4 regions of the Allocatenococcus thiocycli genome follow, and region 4 is predicted to be linked to each of the others. Evidence: predicted binding sites of a transcription regulator. Region 4 holds the regulator's gene; each other region holds the start of a gene.
The links. Region 4 encodes PurR, which represses purine synthesis genes. Its sites were predicted from a motif close to TNANGNAAACGTTTNCNTNA; they were not measured.

Region 1 (4,547 bases), on a different contig from region 4:
TGGGATCAAACCACACCTTTGTGGGTAAGCGGAGACTTAATCGATAAGCCAGCGTGTGTATTTACCTCATCCTCTTCGATGCATGGTGGTCAGGAAACCACACTACAAAGCATGATGACTCCATTGTTGCATCACGGGATGATGGTATTGGGAATTCCTTATGCAGAACCAGAGCTGCACTTAACTCAGTCAGGTGGTACACCGTATGGCGCGAGCAGTGTCGGCAAAGAGCCAACACTCACCAATGATGAGGCTCGTCTGGCACAGAAGTTGGGTAAACGACTAGCAACAGCAGCACTAAAGCTGAAGAGCAGCTAGTAAATTCAAGGATAGTAAATCGATGTCTGAATCTTTTGACCAACCTGCACTTAGTGCACAAACGAAAAGCTATCGTTACTTGGCTTTGTTTGGCAACTTGGCTTTACTGGCTTGGGTAGCGATATGGCAACTCGCGCTGTCTCCTCACCCTCACTTGAGCAGTACAACGCTAGCGATTGCATGGTGTATTCCATTATTGCTTCCGTTGCCGGGCATATTGGCGGGCAAACCCTATACTCACGCTTGGGCAAACTTTGTGTTAATGCTGTATTTCCTTCATGCATTAACCATCTTATATGTCGATGGCGGAGAACGTTGGCTTGCCGCAGTCGAGCTTCTGCTAACGACGCTAGGCTTTTTTGGCAACATTCTATTTGCGAGAGCAAGAGGCAAAGAGTTGGGCCTCAAACTCAAACGCTTATCCCAAGTAGAGAAAGAAGAAAAAGCGAAGTTCAACAAATAAGGCCAACGATGAAACAAAAAAGAGTCGCGATTTGCGACTCTTTTTTATTATTTTCAAAACGTTAGCATTCTATGAACGTTGACTAGAAGTCCATTCATAAATAACGTCGTACTGCTCTTGCACCGGTTGAATTACAACAGGCTCAGATTCTTTAACTTCTTCAACTGCGACGTCAGCGGTCACAACATCTGAAGCCAATGGGGCCTCTTCCGTTGCCAATTCAGATTGAATTGGCTCTTGAACAGGTTGTAAAGGCGCGGCGTCTTCCACTGGCGTTACTGGCTCTTGGTAGTCACCCAGTTGCGAAATCGATGACGCTTCCTTTTCAAACGCCTCTTTAGAAGCCAATAGATGAAGTTTAAGCGTCAGTTCATTCCCCTGAACTCGCTTAACCTCAGTGCCAGCAACAGAGTTAAGTTTCTTTAACGCGCTTTCTAAGTGGAAAAAATCTTTCGCTGAATGGATGTTAACCACTTTCATCGTGATCCCATCAGAAGACTCGCCCGACACAACCACGGCACTCTTGCCTGCGTAATAGTCGGAAATAGCATCGACCACTTCTGCCATCGCATTCACCCCTGTTGCCGCCCCACTACGAGGAGAACGCTGCGACACAAGAATCGCCGATGGTGATTGGTCGTATAACGTCCAGCGAATTTGATCGCCCTGAGCTTTAAGTACCATCACCGCATCAACGGGGTAACGTTGACTCGCCTTCGCGATGGGTTCAACAAATCCGCCCCATAGATCAGAGACATCAACGCCAGTCACATCATCAAAGTCACCCACTGGGACAGTAATCGGCAGGCCTCGTGTTTCCGCTGCAACGCGCAATGCAGAAACCTGCGCTGAGTCTGAATTCTCCCAAGCAATGGTGCGTTCATAAGCTTGTTCTTCAATCGCCCAGACAAGAATATTGGCGCGATGAGGCGACCACGATGGCAACTGTGCTTGAGTCAAAAGAGAATGAATCTGACCACTGTTAAAGCGCATATCCAGACTTGGTTTGCCGTCCACTTGACCGTAACCAAGTTGAGAAATGTAACGTGAGCTTGAGCTCAGCGCTTTTTGAATAACGGTATTACTTAAAGAAGATTGAGAACCAGTTGCTCGAACAATCACCTCTTTCATACCTTGTTCACGAGCCAAAGACTCACCGTTATCTTGCTCACTGTCGATAACCACTTCAGCACGATAGATATCTACCTGTGTTAATGCGTAAACGGGCAGAGACAACCAACCGATCAGTAAAAGAGCTAAATAGCGCATAGTTTTCATTTTCCTCTAAATAAGAGAAAGCATAATAAGCAACTATCAAACCTTGAGCAAGGCGAGCCACAAGAAAATAGCCTAAAATTTGAGCAACTTACGTCAATTGCGGCGCAGTATTCAGTGTCAATTAATGAGTTATCCTTACTCTTATCAATCTATATGCGTATACAAAAACTGAGTTCTCCGGGCGGACTAGATAAAAGAAAACCCCATCTCCAACATTAAGCCTGACCTTGTGAGTAGCAGGCGATTACATCTTTTTCTTTGCAATTCATCTAACAAAATATGAACTTTAGCTCGTAAAACAGGCACTTTTGTAAGAAAACCGCTCTAAAAGCATATTTTAACCACTTAAAATCATCGAAAAGTTTGATCTGATCATTGTCGCAAACGTTTGCCGAGTGGTACTATTCGCCGGATTTGTCTGCGTATCTTTAAATAGGAAATGATTATGAAAAATGCGTTACAAGGCGCTCAGATGCTCTTTGTCGCTTTTGGTGCTTTGGTACTCGTGCCACTTCTAACTGGCCTCGATCCAAACGTAGCACTCTTCGGCGCTGGTGTTGGTACCCTACTCTTCCAATTAATCACTAAACGTTCTGTCCCAATTTTCCTTGCTTCTTCTTTTGCGTTTATTGCTCCTATTATGTTCGGTATCCAAACATGGGGTATCGGTGCAACTATGGGCGGCTTAATGGCAGCAGGTATGGTTTATATTGCCCTCGGTGCAGCGATTAAAGTTCGTGGCGTAGGCTTTATTCATAAGATTCTGCCACCTGTGGTTGTTGGTCCAGTGATTATGGTAATCGGCCTGGGCTTGGCTCCAACCGCAGTGAATATGGCGATTGGTAAAACTGGTGACGGCGCAGCTCAACTAGTCAATGGTGATGCAGCGATCATGATCTCTGCCGTTTCACTATTAACAACTATTGCACTGAGCGTATTTGCGAAAGGCTTCTTAAAGCTAGTACCAATTGTTGGTGGTATATTGGCAGGCTACTCCGTGTCTCTTGCCTATGGCGTTGTTGATTTTACCCCTGTCGCTCAAGCAGCTTGGCTTTCATTGCCAAACTTCACCACACCAGAATTCAATATCAACGCGATTCTGTTCATGATTCCGGTTGCGATTGCTCCTGCTGTAGAACACGTAGGTGACATGCTGGCCATTTCTAACGTGACAGGCAAAGATTACCTTAAAAAGCCAGGTCTACACCGCACTATCGCAGGTGACGGGGTAGCGACAATGGCGGCGGCAATGGTTGGCGCGCCACCAAATACGACTTACAGCGAAGTAACTGGCGCGGTAATGCTGACGAAAGCATTCAATCCGAAGATCATGACATGGGCAGCAGTGACCGCTATTGTTCTGGCTTTGGTTGGCAAGCTAGGCGCTATCCTTCAGACCATCCCTGTTCCTGTAATGGGTGGCATCATGATCCTCCTGTTTGGTTCTATCGCTACTGTAGGTCTGAACACGCTGATCAAAAACCACGTTGATCTACACAAGTCTCGCAACCTGGTTATCGTTGCTGTTACGCTAGTATTTGGTATTGGTGGCATGGCTTTCGGCATTGGTGAATTCAGCCTACAAGGCGTTAGCTTGTGCGGTATCGTGGCAATCATTCTGAACCTGGTTCTTCCACACGACCTAGGTGAAAACCACGTTGTAGATAACGCTCAGATCGAAGAAGACAAAGCGAACTAATTCGTAGGTTCAATTCGACACGTACAAAAAAGGCTTGGTAATAACCAAGCCTTTGTTTTTTTTGTTCAGAACTGAATCTGCGTTATGTTAGACGCTTATTTAGTACCGAAAATCTTATCACCCGCATCACCTAGACCAGGAACGATGTAACCTTTGTCGTTTAGTTTCTCGTCGATTGCCGCTGTGTATAGCTCAACATCTGGGTGTGCTTTTTCTAGCGCTTCGATACCTTCCGGTGCCGCTACCAAAACAAGAACTTTAATTTGGTTACAACCTTTCTCTTTCAGAAGATCGATCGTCGCGATCATAGAACCGCCAGTTGCCAACATTGGGTCAACAACCAGTGCGATACGCTCATCAATGTTAGAAGCAAGCTTGTTAAAGTATGGAACTGGCTCAAGCGTTTCTTCATCACGGTAGATACCTACCACACTGATACGTGCACTTGGCATATGCTCAAGAACACCATCCATCATACCTAGACCAGCACGTAGGATTGGCACAACCGTTACTTTCTTACCTTTAATCTGGTCAACTTCTACCGGACCGTTCCAACCTTCGATAGTAACTTTCTCTGTCTCAAAGTCTGCTGTCGCTTCGTAAGTAAGTAGGCTACCGACTTCGGTCGCTAACTCACGAAAACGTTTTGTGCTGATGTCACCTTCTCTCATTAGACCAATTTTATGTTTTACTAGAGGGTGTTTTACTTCAACAACTTTCATGTCCATCTCCGGCTATAATAGGCAATATTTAAACAAACCTTCAGATTATACACGATTTCTGCTAGGA
Region 2 (4,547 bases), on a different contig from region 4:
AGTGGGTAAAGACTGGCGCAACTCTGTTTATTCGCTACATGATCTTATTGTTCGTTCCAGTTAGTGTTGGCCTGATGGATCACTTCGACATGCTTTTCGCCAACGCACTACCTATTCTTGCAAGTGCGGTCGGCGGCACCTTAATTGTGCTGGTGAGTCTCGCATGGCTGTTGGATTATTTGCTAAAGGAGAAACACTAATATGTGGATTTTACTCACTATTGTTGTTTTCCTTGTTGCACGTCAGATTGCGATTAAAGCGAACCATCCAATTGTTAACCCACTGCTTATTTGTATTGCGGTCATTATTCCGTTGTTGACCTACTTGAACGTGCCGTTTGACACTTATTACGCCGACAACGAAGTGTTTAGTTTCCTGCTACAACCAGCCGTTGTGGCGCTAGCTTACCCGTTATATGAGCAGCTTCCTCAGATCAGAGCAAACTGGCGCATCATTACCTTCGCTTGTGTTTTGGGTAGTGTGATGTCGATGATGACGGCAACTCTCATCGCCGTTGCGTTTCACACCGAGTTAAGTTTGATCGCGAGCTTGGTTGGTAAATCAGTGACCACCCCTATTGCGATGGAAATCTCCAGCCACCTTGGTGGTGAAGCGGCAGTTGCGGCGATTTTAGTTCTTCTAGTTGGCTTGTTGGGTGCGATTGTGGCTTACCCTATCTACAACCTGATTGGGATCAAGCATCCTATTGCCCGAGGTTTAACCATGGGTACGGTGTCCCACGCACTGGGTACCGCGACGTGTGTTGAGAAACAACCAGCAGACGCGGCGTTCTCGTCTTTGGCGTTAGTGCTTTGCGGCATTATTACGTCGGTTCTGGCTCCGAGCTTTTTTGCTCTGGCTGTCTGGTTATATCAATAAGAATCAAGTTTTCGGCCTGCCTATCATCTGGGCAGGTCTTCACCTATTCTCTCCAAGTCTCCCTCGATAGATTGAAATCCGTTCGCAACCTTACCTCTTGGACATGTAATAGAGCGACGATCAAAGCCTCATTACTTGGCGATATGTGTATGAGTTAATATAGTTAAGAGATCGACGTAACATTCAGCGCCTGTGCAATCGAATACATGTGTGACTTCACTCTAATTATGTAACGTGAATTTTAATTGCATTACTTTGCGTGATCTAAAGCACAGAACATTTTCCCACTTTGCATAGAATAACTGTCCATGCAATAACAAGGATTCAACATGAAAAGTCGCATTGAACAAGCGCTAGCAAGCGCACCTGAAGCACTTTCAAACCAACTTGCTCCTATCGTTTTAGCCGACGATTTTGATGCTACTCTTTCAGCACAGCAGTTTGAGCAGTTACTGTCTGCTACCGCTCTATCTGACAAAGAGCTGCGTGTTGCTCTGCTTCCTTTTGCCGCTGCTTATTCTTACGCGCCTATTTCTGAGTTTTATGTTGGTGCCATTGTTCGCGGACTTTCTGGCCGTCTCTACTTCGGCGCAAACATGGAGTTCCTTGGCGTTCAACTTGGCCAAACAGTTCACGCAGAACAATCTGCAATCAGCCACGCCTGGATGAAGGGTGAACGCGGTGTTAAAGACATCACGATTAACTTTAGCCCTTGTGGCCACTGTCGTCAGTTCATGAACGAGCTGTCTACAGCGAAAGACTTAAAAGTCCAATTGCCAGAGCGTGAAGAAAAATCATTACATGAATATCTGCCTGAAGCATTTGGCCCGGCCGATTTGGGTATCAAATCTGGCTTAATGGCAGAAGTTAAGCATCAGTTCGAATGTGATGAGAACGATGCGTTGATTCAAAAAGCCGTCGATGCGATGAACATGAGCCATGCTCCTTACACCAATAACCTGAGTGGACTGGCGTTAGAGCTTGCTGATGGTCGCGTTTTCCAAGGCGCTTACGCAGAGAATGCGGCGTTTAACCCGAGCCTTCCTCCTCTTCAAGTTGCTTTGATTCAGGTACTACTGGCGGGTGAAACCTTTGATAACATCAAAGCAGCCGCTTTAGTGGAAAATTCAGAAGGTAAGATCAGTCATCTTGCTGATACGCAATCAACGTTAGAAGCGTTGAATCCCGACATTCCACTAAGTTTCGTTAACGTGTAATTTACATAATGATGTCGATGAAAGCTCTACATGATGTAGAGCTTTTTTATTAGCAAAAAACCATACGCAAACGTTTGCTTTACGATAAAAATTCAGTATGATCCCCTGCAAATTCTGTCTCATCACTTTATTTTGTAAGGGAACGATATGTTCGGTACTGCAACCAGCGCAAACGCTACTCGTGTATTACTTTTAGGCTCTGGCGAACTTGGTAAAGAAGTCGCGATTGAATGCCAACGACTAGGTCTGGAAGTCATCGCGTGTGACCGTTATGCGGATGCACCGGCGATGCAAGTCGCTCACCGCAGCTACGTGCTTGATATGTTGGATGGTCAAGCATTACAAGAAATCATCAATAAAGAGCAACCTGCTTATGTTGTTCCTGAAATTGAAGCTATCGCGACCGATAAACTGGTTGAGTTAGAAGAAAAAGGTCTGAATGTCGTTCCAACAGCAAAAGCGACTAAGCTTACAATGAATCGTGAAGGTATTCGTCGTTTAGCTGCTGAAGAGCTTGAGCTTACTACCTCCCCTTACCGATTTGCAGACAACTTCAACGATTTCAAAGCCGCTGTTGAATTTGTTGGTATCCCTTGTGTAGTTAAGCCAGTGATGAGCTCATCTGGTAAAGGCCAGAGTGTCATTAAATCAGAAGCTGATATTGAAAAAGCATGGAACTACGCTCAAGAAGGTGGCCGCACTGGTGCTGGTCGTGTCATTGTTGAAGGCTTCATTGACTTTGATTACGAGATCACCCTACTAACCGTACGTGCGGTTGACGGCGTACACTTCTGCGCACCAATCGGTCACCGTCAAGAAGATGGTGACTACCGCGAATCTTGGCAGCCTCAAGCGATGTCAGAAGAAGCCATCAAAGCAGCGGAATACACTGCGGAAAAAGTAGTGAATGCACTTGGCGGCTACGGAATTTTTGGTGTTGAGTTGTTTGTGAAGGGCGATAAAGTCATCTTCAACGAAGTTTCTCCTCGTCCACATGACACAGGTATGGTTACGCTGATTTCTCAAGAAATGTCTGAGTTTGCACTGCACGTGCGCGCATTTACCGGTATGCCGATCAACCAGATCGTTCAATATGGTCCTTCTGCATCAGCGGTGATTCTTGGTCAAGGTACGTCAACAAACATTCGTTTTGACAATGTGTCTGAAGCACTGGCACAACCACAGACTCAAGTTCGCCTATTTGGTAAGCCAGAAATCGGCGGTCGCCGCCGCTTAGGTGTTGTTCTTACTCGTCGAAATAGTACAGAAGAGTCCGTTCAAGATGCGGTAGCAAATGCATCGAAGGTAAACATCGTTTACTAAGCCATCTTTTATTAACAAAAAAGCGCAGCTATTAAATAGCTGCGCTTTTTTGTCTTTTCGTACACGTAGTCAGTCACTTACGCTGTTCGAAATCACTGAGCTTCAATCAAATACACTTCTTCAGAAAAACGACTTAAGCCTTGCTTAGCAATTTTCGGGTGATTCTCATCTGCTTCGTCCACGTTGAGACAAGTCACGTTGTAACCCGAGAATAACTGTTCGATTTCATTCACTGGTACGCTAAATGGAGGTCCCGCCATTTCTTGCTGAGGGTAATTGAGTGTCACAAGCAGAATACGGCCACCCGGTTTAAGTAGCTGTTTCAAACGCTCGGCGTACTCTTGTCTCATCTCCTGTGGCAGCGCAACCAAAGCCGCTCGGTCATAAATGATATCGACTTGAGAAACCGGTGCCGTGAAAAAATCTCCGGTATAAATAGAAAGCTCATCAAACTGATACAACTCATGCATACCACTTAATGGCGTAACAGTTGGAGTATAAAAGTGCTCTGCAAAGAAAGCGCGTACTGCAATTTGGCTTAATTCAACGCCATTCACTTCATCATGTTTGGTCGCCAACCACACAAGATCTTCAGACTTACCGCAAAGCGGAACCAACACAGTGTCTTCGCGCTTAGGGTTGGTGTGGTGCCAATGCTGAGGCAGTAATGGATTTACATCTTCCAAATGGAATCCGATTTTATTGCTGGCCCACTTATTGTGCCAAAATTCTGGGTCTCTCATTTTACTTTCTACTTATCGGCTGAATTACGTTTTGTGGAGTAAGACTAATGATTTTTTCGAATTTGTCTATGCCGTTCATCTTTCGTTAATCCTCAAATGCTACGATGCAATCACGATATACGAAATGATACTGACGTTTAATTAACAGAATAATGAAAATATAAATAGTGATCTAACGCATAATTCCACTGTAAACATGAGAGTTAACCTTGGAATGTTTCAAAAGATCCCCATTTATTAATAACAACCTGATTTGCAAATCTTAGCGACTTCTTTGTCCCCATTTTCTAAGTGCAAGCAAGTTAAGGAGAGTGAATGAGCTTATTTTTACGTACAGCAGCATTGATGCTTTTGGTACTAAGCCGTGCACCTGCAATTGCCGCAA
Region 3 (4,547 bases), on a different contig from region 4:
GGATACTCCGGGGCACGAAGACTTCTCTGAAGATACTTACCGTACATTAACCGCGGTTGACTCTTGTTTGATGGTTATCGATGCAGCGAAAGGTGTCGAGGATCGTACTCGTAAACTGATGGAAGTTACGCGTCTTCGTGATACACCAATTGTCACCTTCATGAACAAACTTGACCGTGACGTTCGCGATCCAATGGAAGTTTTGGACGAAGTTGAAAACGAACTGGGCATGATGTGTGCGCCAATTACCTGGCCGATTGGCTGTGGTAAAGAGTTTAAAGGTGTGTACCACATTCACCGTGACGAGACGATTCTTTACGAATCTGGCCATGGTCATGAGATTCAGGAAGTTCGCATTATCAAAGGTTTGGACAACCCAGAGCTTGATGAAAAAGTCGGTGCAGATCTGGCAGAAAGCGTACGTGAAGAGCTTGAACTCGTAATGGGTGCTTGTCCAGAGTTCGAACTGGAATCATTCCTGACTGGTGAGCTAACACCAGTTTACTTCGGTACGGCATTAGGTAACTTCGGTGTTGACCACATGTTGGATGGTTTGACAGAGTGGGCGCCTGCGCCAAAAACTCGTCAAGCGGTTGAGCGTGAAGTTGAAGCGACAGAAGAGAAGTTTTCTGGTTTCGTGTTTAAGATTCAGGCAAACATGGATCCAAAACACCGTGACCGTATCGCCTTTATGCGTATCGTATCGGGTACTTACACTCAAGGCATGAAGATGAACCACGTTCGTCTAGGTAAACAAGTAAGTATCTCTGATGCGGTAACCTTCATGGCTGGTGACCGTTCACGTGCAGAACACGCTTACGCTGGTGATATTATCGGTCTGCATAACCACGGTACTATCCAGATTGGTGATACCTTCACGCAAGGTGAATCACTTAAGTTCTCTGGTATCCCGAACTTTGCACCGGAATTGTTCCGTCGTATTCGTCTGAAAGATCCACTAAAACAGAAGCAGCTGCTGAAAGGTTTGGTTCAGTTGTCTGAAGAGGGGGCAGTGCAGGTGTTCCGTCCACTGCAAAACAACGATCTGATCGTTGGTGCGGTTGGTGTGCTTCAGTTTGATGTGGTTGTGGCTCGTCTGAAATCTGAATACAACGTAGAAGCAATCTACGAAGGCGTAAACGTGGCAACGGCTCGTTGGGTTGAGTGTGGTGACGCGAAGAAACTGGATGAGTTCCAACGTAAGAATCAGAGCAACTTAGCACTTGATGGTGGTGACAACTTAACGTACATCGCGCCGACAATGGTTAACCTGAACCTAGCGAAAGAGCGCTTCCCGGATGTTGACTTCCGTGCGACTCGTGAGCACTAATCGACGTTAACTGAAGCTCGCTTACACCGCGACTGGATTTTAAAACGCCCTTGGCTATAGACTTAGTCAAGGGCGTTTTTATATCAGCAGAAATGATGTGGATTGGACGATATCCATTAAAGTAAATAAGTGATTAGAGATAGCGGAGTAAAAATGAATTGGTTGAAAAGAGGCATTAAGCGCTACGACGATTGGTGCAAAGAGATGGGGCTCACGCCGGATCAAAAACGCAGCTGTGTGCCTTATAGAAAAGATCCAGCTCATCAGAGTGAGGAGCCAAACGCAGCACCGAAATCTGCCGAGAGCAATAGAAAGTCACAAGATGAAGCTCTTTGATACGCACTGTCATTTTGATTTTGACGTGTTTCAGGATGATTTTGAGCACAACCTAGCTCTTGCTCAAGAACAAGGGGTGAGACGAATCCTGATACCCTCAGTCGGACCTTCAAACTGGTCACGCATTCAAACCTTAGCCGAGAAATACTCACACTTATACTATGCGCTCGGGTTCCATCCGTATTTTCTTGAAGAGAACTTTGAGCAGCACCTTGCTAAGCTGGAGCATTATCTCAAACAAAAGCCGCCACAGTGTGTTGCAATAGGCGAGTGCGGATTAGATTTTGCTATTGACGTCGATCCTCAGTTGCAAGAAAAGGTGCTTGAAACTCAATTTGAGCTCGCCAGACGTTTCGACCTTCCGGTCATTTTACATAGCCGAAAAGCGCACAATCGACTTATTCAAATGGTCAAAGCGGCGAAGCTACCTAAAGGCGGTGTCGCACATGCTTTTGCTGGTAGCTATCAGCAAGCGATGGAGTGGGTCAGATTAGGTTTTTTCATCGGTGTAGGGGGTACTATTACCTACCCACGAGCCCAAAAAACCCGCGACGCAATTCAAAAATTAGCCCTAGAAAACCTACTTATCGAAACAGACGCTCCAGATATGCCTATACTTGGATATCAGGGGCAGCCCAACCACCCGGCGAAACTCATTCATGTATTAAATGTGCTCGTAGAGTTGCGTAGAGGAGAAAAGCAATCGATTGCGTCGCAACTGTGGAAAAATAGCAATTTTGCCTTCTCAATATGTGAATAGAATTCAAAGAAACTGTTTAGATTCGAAAACGTTTTCCTTTTTATTGTGAGTTCTATCACAAAGATTGGTGAATCAATAATGAATCTTATGGGAAAGTGTGAGGGCGGCATTACTTTAATTGATGATGCATGAGTATAATTGCCCCGCTTTTATAGCTCCATTTTGTTACACGCCAATAAATAACTTATAAGGAAGTCATAAACTATGAGCCTGTTTATGAGCCTGGTTGGTATGGTTGTGCTACTTGCTATCGCACTAGCATTCTCATCTAACCGCAAAGCTATCAACTTTAGAACTGTGGGTGGTGCATTCGCTATCCAATTCGCATTAGGTGCATTTGTTCTTTATGTACCTTGGGGCCGTGATCTACTAAACGGTTTCTCTAGTGGTGTATCTAACGTTATCAACTACGGTAACGATGGTTCATCATTCCTGTTCGGTGGTCTTGTTTCTAACAAGATGTTCGAAGTATTCGGTGGCGGTGGTTTCATCTTCGCATTCCGTGTTCTTCCTACACTGATCTTCTTCTCTGCTCTGATCTCAGTTCTGTACTACATTGGCGTTATGCAATGGGTTATCAAGATTCTTGGTGGTGCACTACAGAAAGCGCTTGGTACTTCTCGTGCAGAATCAATGTCAGCAGCAGCTAACATTTTCGTAGGTCAGACTGAAGCACCGCTAGTTGTTCGCCCATTTGTTCCAAAAATGACTCAATCAGAGCTATTCGCGGTAATGTGTGGTGGTCTAGCTTCTGTTGCTGGTGGTGTACTAGCGGGCTACGCATCAATGGGTGTACCTCTAGAATACCTAGTTGCAGCATCATTCATGGCAGCACCTGGTGGTCTACTATTCGCTAAAATTCTTCACCCTGAAACTGATCAGCCTCATGAAAGTATCGAAGAGGCAATGGACGGCGGTGACGACAAACCTGTTAACGTAATCGACGCGGCAGCGGGCGGTGCAGCTTCTGGTCTACAACTAGCACTAAACGTAGGTGCAATGCTAATCGCATTCGTAGGTCTGATTGCTCTTGTTAACGGTATGCTAGGCGGCATCGGTGGTTGGTTCGGTATGCCTGAGCTGACTCTTGAGCTAATCCTGGGTTACGCGTTCTCTCCACTAGCATTCCTAATCGGTGTTCCATGGGCTGAAGCAGTAACTGCTGGTTCTTTCATCGGTCAGAAAATTGTAGTGAACGAATTCGTTGCATACTTGAACTTCACGCCTTACATCGGTGAAAACGCTCAAGTAATCGCAGCAACTGGTGAAGTAATGTCTGAGAAGACTACGGCTATCATCTCATTTGCACTGTGTGGCTTCGCGAACCTTTCTTCTATCGCGATCCTACTAGGTGGTCTGGGTGGTCTAGCGCCAAGCCGTCGTCCAGATATCGCTCGCATGGGTGTTAAAGCAGTACTAGCTGGTACGTTGTCTAACCTAATGGCAGCGACAATAGCAGGCTTCTGCTTAAGCCTAGCAGCTCTGTAATTTAGAACTGGTTTTTAATATATAGACGCCATATTAAATCATGCCCTGTAGCAAGAAATTGCTGCGGGGCTTTTTTCGTTTTCAGGGCTGAAAACTTTTAGTGCGTCAAATGTAAGGGGTCTTAACTGACGGACTAGAGAATAGAAACCTGGAAATTTTGAGATACAAACCGTTTGCGCTCTATTTGGTGCTACAGTTTTGCGATGAATATCTATAATGTAGACATCACAAGGTGGATACAACCTAATCGATGGGTAAATGAATTACCCTGAAATATTAGATCTCAACGGCATTTTGTTGGAGAGATATGATAGTAAAGACACCGCAATCATAGATTGTTGTGCCATAGGCCAAATTGGTACTGTGCGGTGACAAGGATAGCAATTGGCATAAGAAATTTTCGCTGTATATGCCGAGTCTTCATGGAACCAAGTCCGTTCATAAATAGACTGCTGAGTCATTTTTTACACAATCTCAACTCGTTGATTATAGTTAGAGTTGCGATGTAAGGCTGAGTAGTGAATTTTTTGAATATTGATCGGAGATAGAAATGAGCGATTTAAAAGCAGCAGCACTACGTGCACTAAAACTTATGGATCTAACTACGCTGAATGATGACGACACTGATGCAAA
Region 4 (4,547 bases):
CAAACGATATGCGCTTCTGCCGGATTTCTCGCTATAAATATCTTCATCAAGGGTTTCCATTTGGCTGTACTTGAGTGGGTCTGAATCTATTCATCAGCCATTTAGCAATGATAGGAAAAAGCCCAAGCAACGCAAATGAAGCTAACACGCTCGGTGAGACGATATCCGAGAGGCTTTCAATCGTTGCCAGTTGAGTACCTGCATTGAGATAAACAGCGGTGCCTGGAAGCATTCCTATTTGGCTGGTCAAATAAAAGCGGCCAACAGACATCGGGGTTAATCCCATCAGTAGGTTGATTAGAAAGAAAGGGAACACAGGGATCAATCTTAATGAGAGTAGGTAGGATGAACCGTCTTTTTTGACGCCGTCGTTAATCGCGGTAAGCTTTGAACCAAATTTTCTTTGTACCCAATCTCGTAACAAGTAACGGCTACTCAGAAAAGCCAGCGTTGCACCGATGGTGCTGGCGAACGAGACTAAAAGTAAGCTAGTCCAAAAGCCGAATAGAGCCGCGGCTAACAGAGTAACGACCGCTGCACCGGGAATAGAAAACGCAGTGATAGCCACATAGGCCGCAAAATAAACCGTAACCGCCAAGATAAATCTCTGGTCAATATAGGCGTTAAGAGCCTCTTGCTGCGCTTTGGCGTTCTCTAAAGTGAGGTACTGGCTAAAGTTAACGGCTAATAAAATGATCGTTAACAGCAGTATTAACCCAAAAACCAGTTTTTTATTCATTGTCGTACTCCAGAAGGATAGCCTTGTTCTAAAAGGTTAACAGATGCCATTGATGAAATATGTTACTTGATATTATTTGATTGATATATGGAGTAATAGACAGGTTGAGCCTGGAAAAAATTTCAAAAAAAAACCGCAGTCAAAGCTGCGGTTTTTATACGTACGATAGGTTTATACCTACAGATTAAGAAAGCGCATTTTCCAGCTCTTCTCTGCGAGATTGAGGAACGACGCTCCAGTGCGTGCCGTTTATCGCTCCTTCTAAAGCCCAGAGTAGCTCAATACTTACTTTTGCGGAGTGAGAGTCACGTATCGCTTTGTAAGCATTCAATGCACCTTTCTCTTCAAGTTGTTCAACTGATTTTATACCAGCTTTCTTAAGCATTCGTTCAGTCGCTAGTCGTAAGTTAGGCAGGTCTTTCAACCTGTCGGGCTTACTACTTGCCTGTTGCTTTTTTTCCAAATTGGCTTGTTCTAACGACTTTTTCGCTACTTCTATCAAGCGTTCACTCGATTCCCACAAGTCGTCGGAAATCGCGTAGTACTTAGTAACGACTGGAAAACCACGCTTTTTATAAACGTACGGTTTTAGCCCTTGCTTCTCGAAGTTAGATGAAGTTTGCTGGTCTGCTCGTATGTGAAGTTGATCATTCACAACCAGTGCAAACATCGTTTCATCAGCGAAAAGTCCGAAGCCACCAAACATTGAGCGCGACTTGATCGTACCAAGTGCCTCAAATAGCTTCATAGAATCTTTGAGTATCGGTTTATCCATGATGTGTTATCTCGGTGTAATTATTATTACGCCACCAAAAGTCAGGTCCGAGAGATTAGCAAATACATGCAAGCCCAATGTCATTAAAGGGTAAACTCATCATATGCATATTTGCCATCGGTAACCCCGCTACCTTCCATTTATAAAATGGTTAAGGCCGGAAGCTTTGCGTCCCACCCTTTCGGATGGTTTGCCCTGTGCGTGACATGTTGAGAATACTTTTTATCTTGAATTAACATCACAATCTAGAGATCAAAGTGTGATATTGCTTCAGTAAAACGCTGTGTTTTTATGGTGTTTGTTTCATATTTAAGATTGAAGTTTGAGTGCGAGTGGCTAGGTTATGTGAGATGGATTGTGTTTATACAAAACAGTAACTTATAAAACGTTTACTGACTGTAGTGAACAAAGAGTGCGATAAAAGTTAATTTTCGGATAAAAAATAAGCGCTCCGAAGAGCGCTTGTTAGTAACTAGTTGAGTTTTTTAACAGTATTTCGAACGACCAACTCTGGCTGCATTTCAAAAATGCGTTTTTCGTGTTCTTTGTCTTTAATACGCTCAAGCAGAATCTCGAAGGCATTTTTACCAACACGACGTTTTGGCTGGTGTATCGTTGTTAGCGGCGGAGAGAAGTACTCTGCCAATTCGATATTGTCGTAACCAATAACAGAGACGTCGTCAGGAATCTTAATACCGTTCTGTTGTAGACGGCTCATCAAGCCCAACGCCATCGTGTCATTGAAACAGAATACCGCAGTAGGGCGTTTCTCCATCGCGGTAATTTTGTCTGCGACCAAAACTGCGGTATCACATTCAAAGTTACCTTCAAGAATCCAGTCTTCATTGACAGGAATGTTGGCTTCTGCCATCGCTCGACGGTAGCCCGCAATGCGCTCTTGGCAAGCGAGTTTTTCAAAGTGACCACTCAAGCAAGCAATATCAGTATGACCATTATCAATCAGGTACTTGGTCGCGATATAACCGCCTTCCTCTGAGTTATCCATGATTTTGTCTGCTTGCGAGCTTTCTGGGCCCCAGTCCATGACAACTTTCGGAATATCTGCATGACGGTCAAGCATTTGCTTCAGCTCTTCTGTCAGGTCAGAACACATCACTAGTATGCCATCTACACGCTTTTCAGCGAGCATGCGGATGTAATCTCTTTGCTTTTCATAGATACCACCAGTGTTACACAGGATAAGCGTGTAGCCTTGGCGGTAGCAGTAACTCTCTACACCATCGATGACTTCAGAGAAGAATAGGTTGGTAGATTGTGTCACCAACATGCCGATGGTGCGAGTTGAGTTACATTTCAAGCTACGAGCAACCGCACTTGGTGCATAGTTAAGCTCATCAACGGCTTTCATTACTTTTTCTTGTGTTGCTTCTGCAACAAAACGCGTCTTGTTGATAACGTGCGAAACTGTAGTTGTAGAAACGCCGGCTAATCTAGCAACGTCTTTTATAGTGGCCATACATGGTGTCCTGTTTCGAGCTACGAATATACCGCGGAGGATAAACCTTTTTGCTGTTCGTCTTTTGTAAACTTAGCGCAACAAAAACAATGGCGCTGAGTATGTTTAGCAGTGGTTACTCCGAAGTCGGTAGAGGGTATGTAGCGACAGTGGTTGATAAAGCTCATTTCTTCCATCGAATGAAGAATCGTTATCAACCTATTAAGAAAACACAAAAACCGCTTTATTTCAGCGGTTTACATTAAAATCATATTTAATCGTTTGCGTTCACATTTTAGCCCTATGCGGGCAAGCTGGCAATAATTTAAGCAATGGTTTTGTGCCTAATAAGTCACATTTTGATTGCTAAAAAGCGAGCGATTGGAACGATTTATATAGTTAACGAATAAAAGATAGGGAACCTAAAAGACAGGCTCCCTAAAATAGGCGGCAATTATTCACCAAGAAGGTAAGCGCTGTCCAGTTTACAAAATGCAATTAATAGTTGCGCGACGCTGGCGTAGAAGCCAAATTCATCCAGTTGCTGACACTTGTGAGCGAACTTCGGTAACCAAGACATGAGTTGGCTTTCGATGAATTCATTTTGTTTAACAAAGGCTTCTTCCATGTGTTTTTCTTGCTCAAACTCATTAGAGCGAATGATCATGTTACCCAGGAAGTCCAGTTCTACCGCTAAGTGGTCGGCTGGTTCTTTTAGACGGTCGTCCACTTGGACACCAAACTCAGCCATCAACTTTTCCATCTCTTCGGCGGGTTTGTCGTTGAGTAAACCAGATTCACCAATGTACATGGAAGCGTAGGGAAGCGCGCCGTACTTTTCTGTCTTCAAGAATAATTCACAAAAGTCAGCAGCAAGCTCTAGCTGAGCATCTTCGCGGTCTTGCAGGCGATTTAGTGCGTCAACGAGGCTATCAATGGAAGGTTTGAGAGATTCATTTTCACCTAAGCCCGCCAAAAAGCTGCGAATTTCAACACTGTGATAAGCCTCCAGCTCTTTGTCTGTCAGTTCTTTGGCGAATAAGCTAGAAAACCACCAATAAATTTCGGCGCGTTTTTCGTTAAAAGCTTTCACTTCTTGCATTTTAGGCTCCTGAATGATGCCTTCTTTCTGGCATCACAAAATCAAATTCAGATGTCCTTTAAGTGTAATCAATTAAAATGAACAGCAGTAACTATAACTATGATGTTTTATGGCGAAATATGTTCATTTATTAACAGGGTTCGCTAAGCTTGTCTTGAATCAACAAAATCACTAAATCTTGCTTTTTAGTCAGCCAATGACTAGAAATGTTAATAGTTATGAATAGAATACATCTCGAATAATAAAATGACAGAAAGTGGTGTAAATGAGCTATCACGTATTAGTCGTAGAAGATGATGTTGTAACGCGTAGTAAGCTAGCGGGTTATTTCCAAAATGAAGGTTATACAGTTAGTGAAGCAGAGAGCGGCACGCAAATGCGTGAAGTGCTGCAAGCTGGTGATGTTGATCTTGTCATGCTGGATATTAACTTGCCGGGTGAAGACGGCCTGATGCTTACGCGTGAATTACGCAGC

Region 1: a site for PurR is predicted at 2,436-2,455, ahead of L9Q40_RS18285 (uracil-xanthine permease family protein). Genes of this name have one in related genera too.
Region 2: a site for PurR is predicted at 2,159-2,178, ahead of purT (formate-dependent phosphoribosylglycinamide formyltransferase). Genes of this name have one in related genera too.
Region 3: a site for PurR is predicted at 2,447-2,466, ahead of L9Q40_RS18600 (NupC/NupG family nucleoside CNT transporter). Genes of this name have one in related genera too.

Annotation. Positions count from the first base shown of each region.
Region 1 covers NZ_CAKLCK010000043.1:186,882-191,428, forward strand. The annotation lists gene wrbA (NAD(P)H:quinone oxidoreductase) at 1-318, shown strand, start outside; gene L9Q40_RS18275 (DUF2069 domain-containing protein) at 341-781, shown strand; gene L9Q40_RS18280 (DUF2066 domain-containing protein) at 851-2,050, opposite strand; gene L9Q40_RS18285 (uracil-xanthine permease family protein) at 2,505-3,758, shown strand; gene upp (uracil phosphoribosyltransferase) at 3,854-4,480, opposite strand.
Region 2 covers NZ_CAKLCK010000030.1:114,078-118,624, forward strand. The annotation lists gene L9Q40_RS12310 (CidA/LrgA family protein) at 1-200, shown strand, start outside; gene L9Q40_RS12315 (LrgB family protein) at 202-879, shown strand; gene cdd (cytidine deaminase) at 1,209-2,096, shown strand; gene purT (formate-dependent phosphoribosylglycinamide formyltransferase) at 2,244-3,419, shown strand; gene L9Q40_RS12330 (thiopurine S-methyltransferase) at 3,512-4,162, opposite strand; gene L9Q40_RS12335 (nucleotidyltransferase family protein) at 4,478-4,547, shown strand, end outside.
Region 3 covers NZ_CAKLCK010000045.1:29,757-34,303, forward strand. The annotation lists gene prfC (peptide chain release factor 3) at 1-1,330, shown strand, start outside; gene L9Q40_RS18590 (DUF5363 family protein) at 1,484-1,666, shown strand; gene L9Q40_RS18595 (TatD family hydrolase) at 1,653-2,426, shown strand; gene L9Q40_RS18600 (NupC/NupG family nucleoside CNT transporter) at 2,631-3,914, shown strand; gene deoC (deoxyribose-phosphate aldolase) at 4,465-4,547, shown strand, end outside.
Region 4 covers NZ_CAKLCK010000001.1:322,957-327,503, forward strand. The annotation lists gene L9Q40_RS01460 (putative signal transducing protein) at 1-47, opposite strand, end outside; gene L9Q40_RS01465 (TVP38/TMEM64 family protein) at 47-739, opposite strand; gene L9Q40_RS01470 (TfoX/Sxy family DNA transformation protein) at 924-1,514, opposite strand; cyclic di-GMP riboswitch class I at 1,631-1,719, opposite strand; gene purR (HTH-type transcriptional repressor PurR) at 1,987-2,991, opposite strand; gene torD (molecular chaperone TorD) at 3,425-4,072, opposite strand; gene torR (two-component system response regulator TorR) at 4,338-4,547, shown strand, end outside.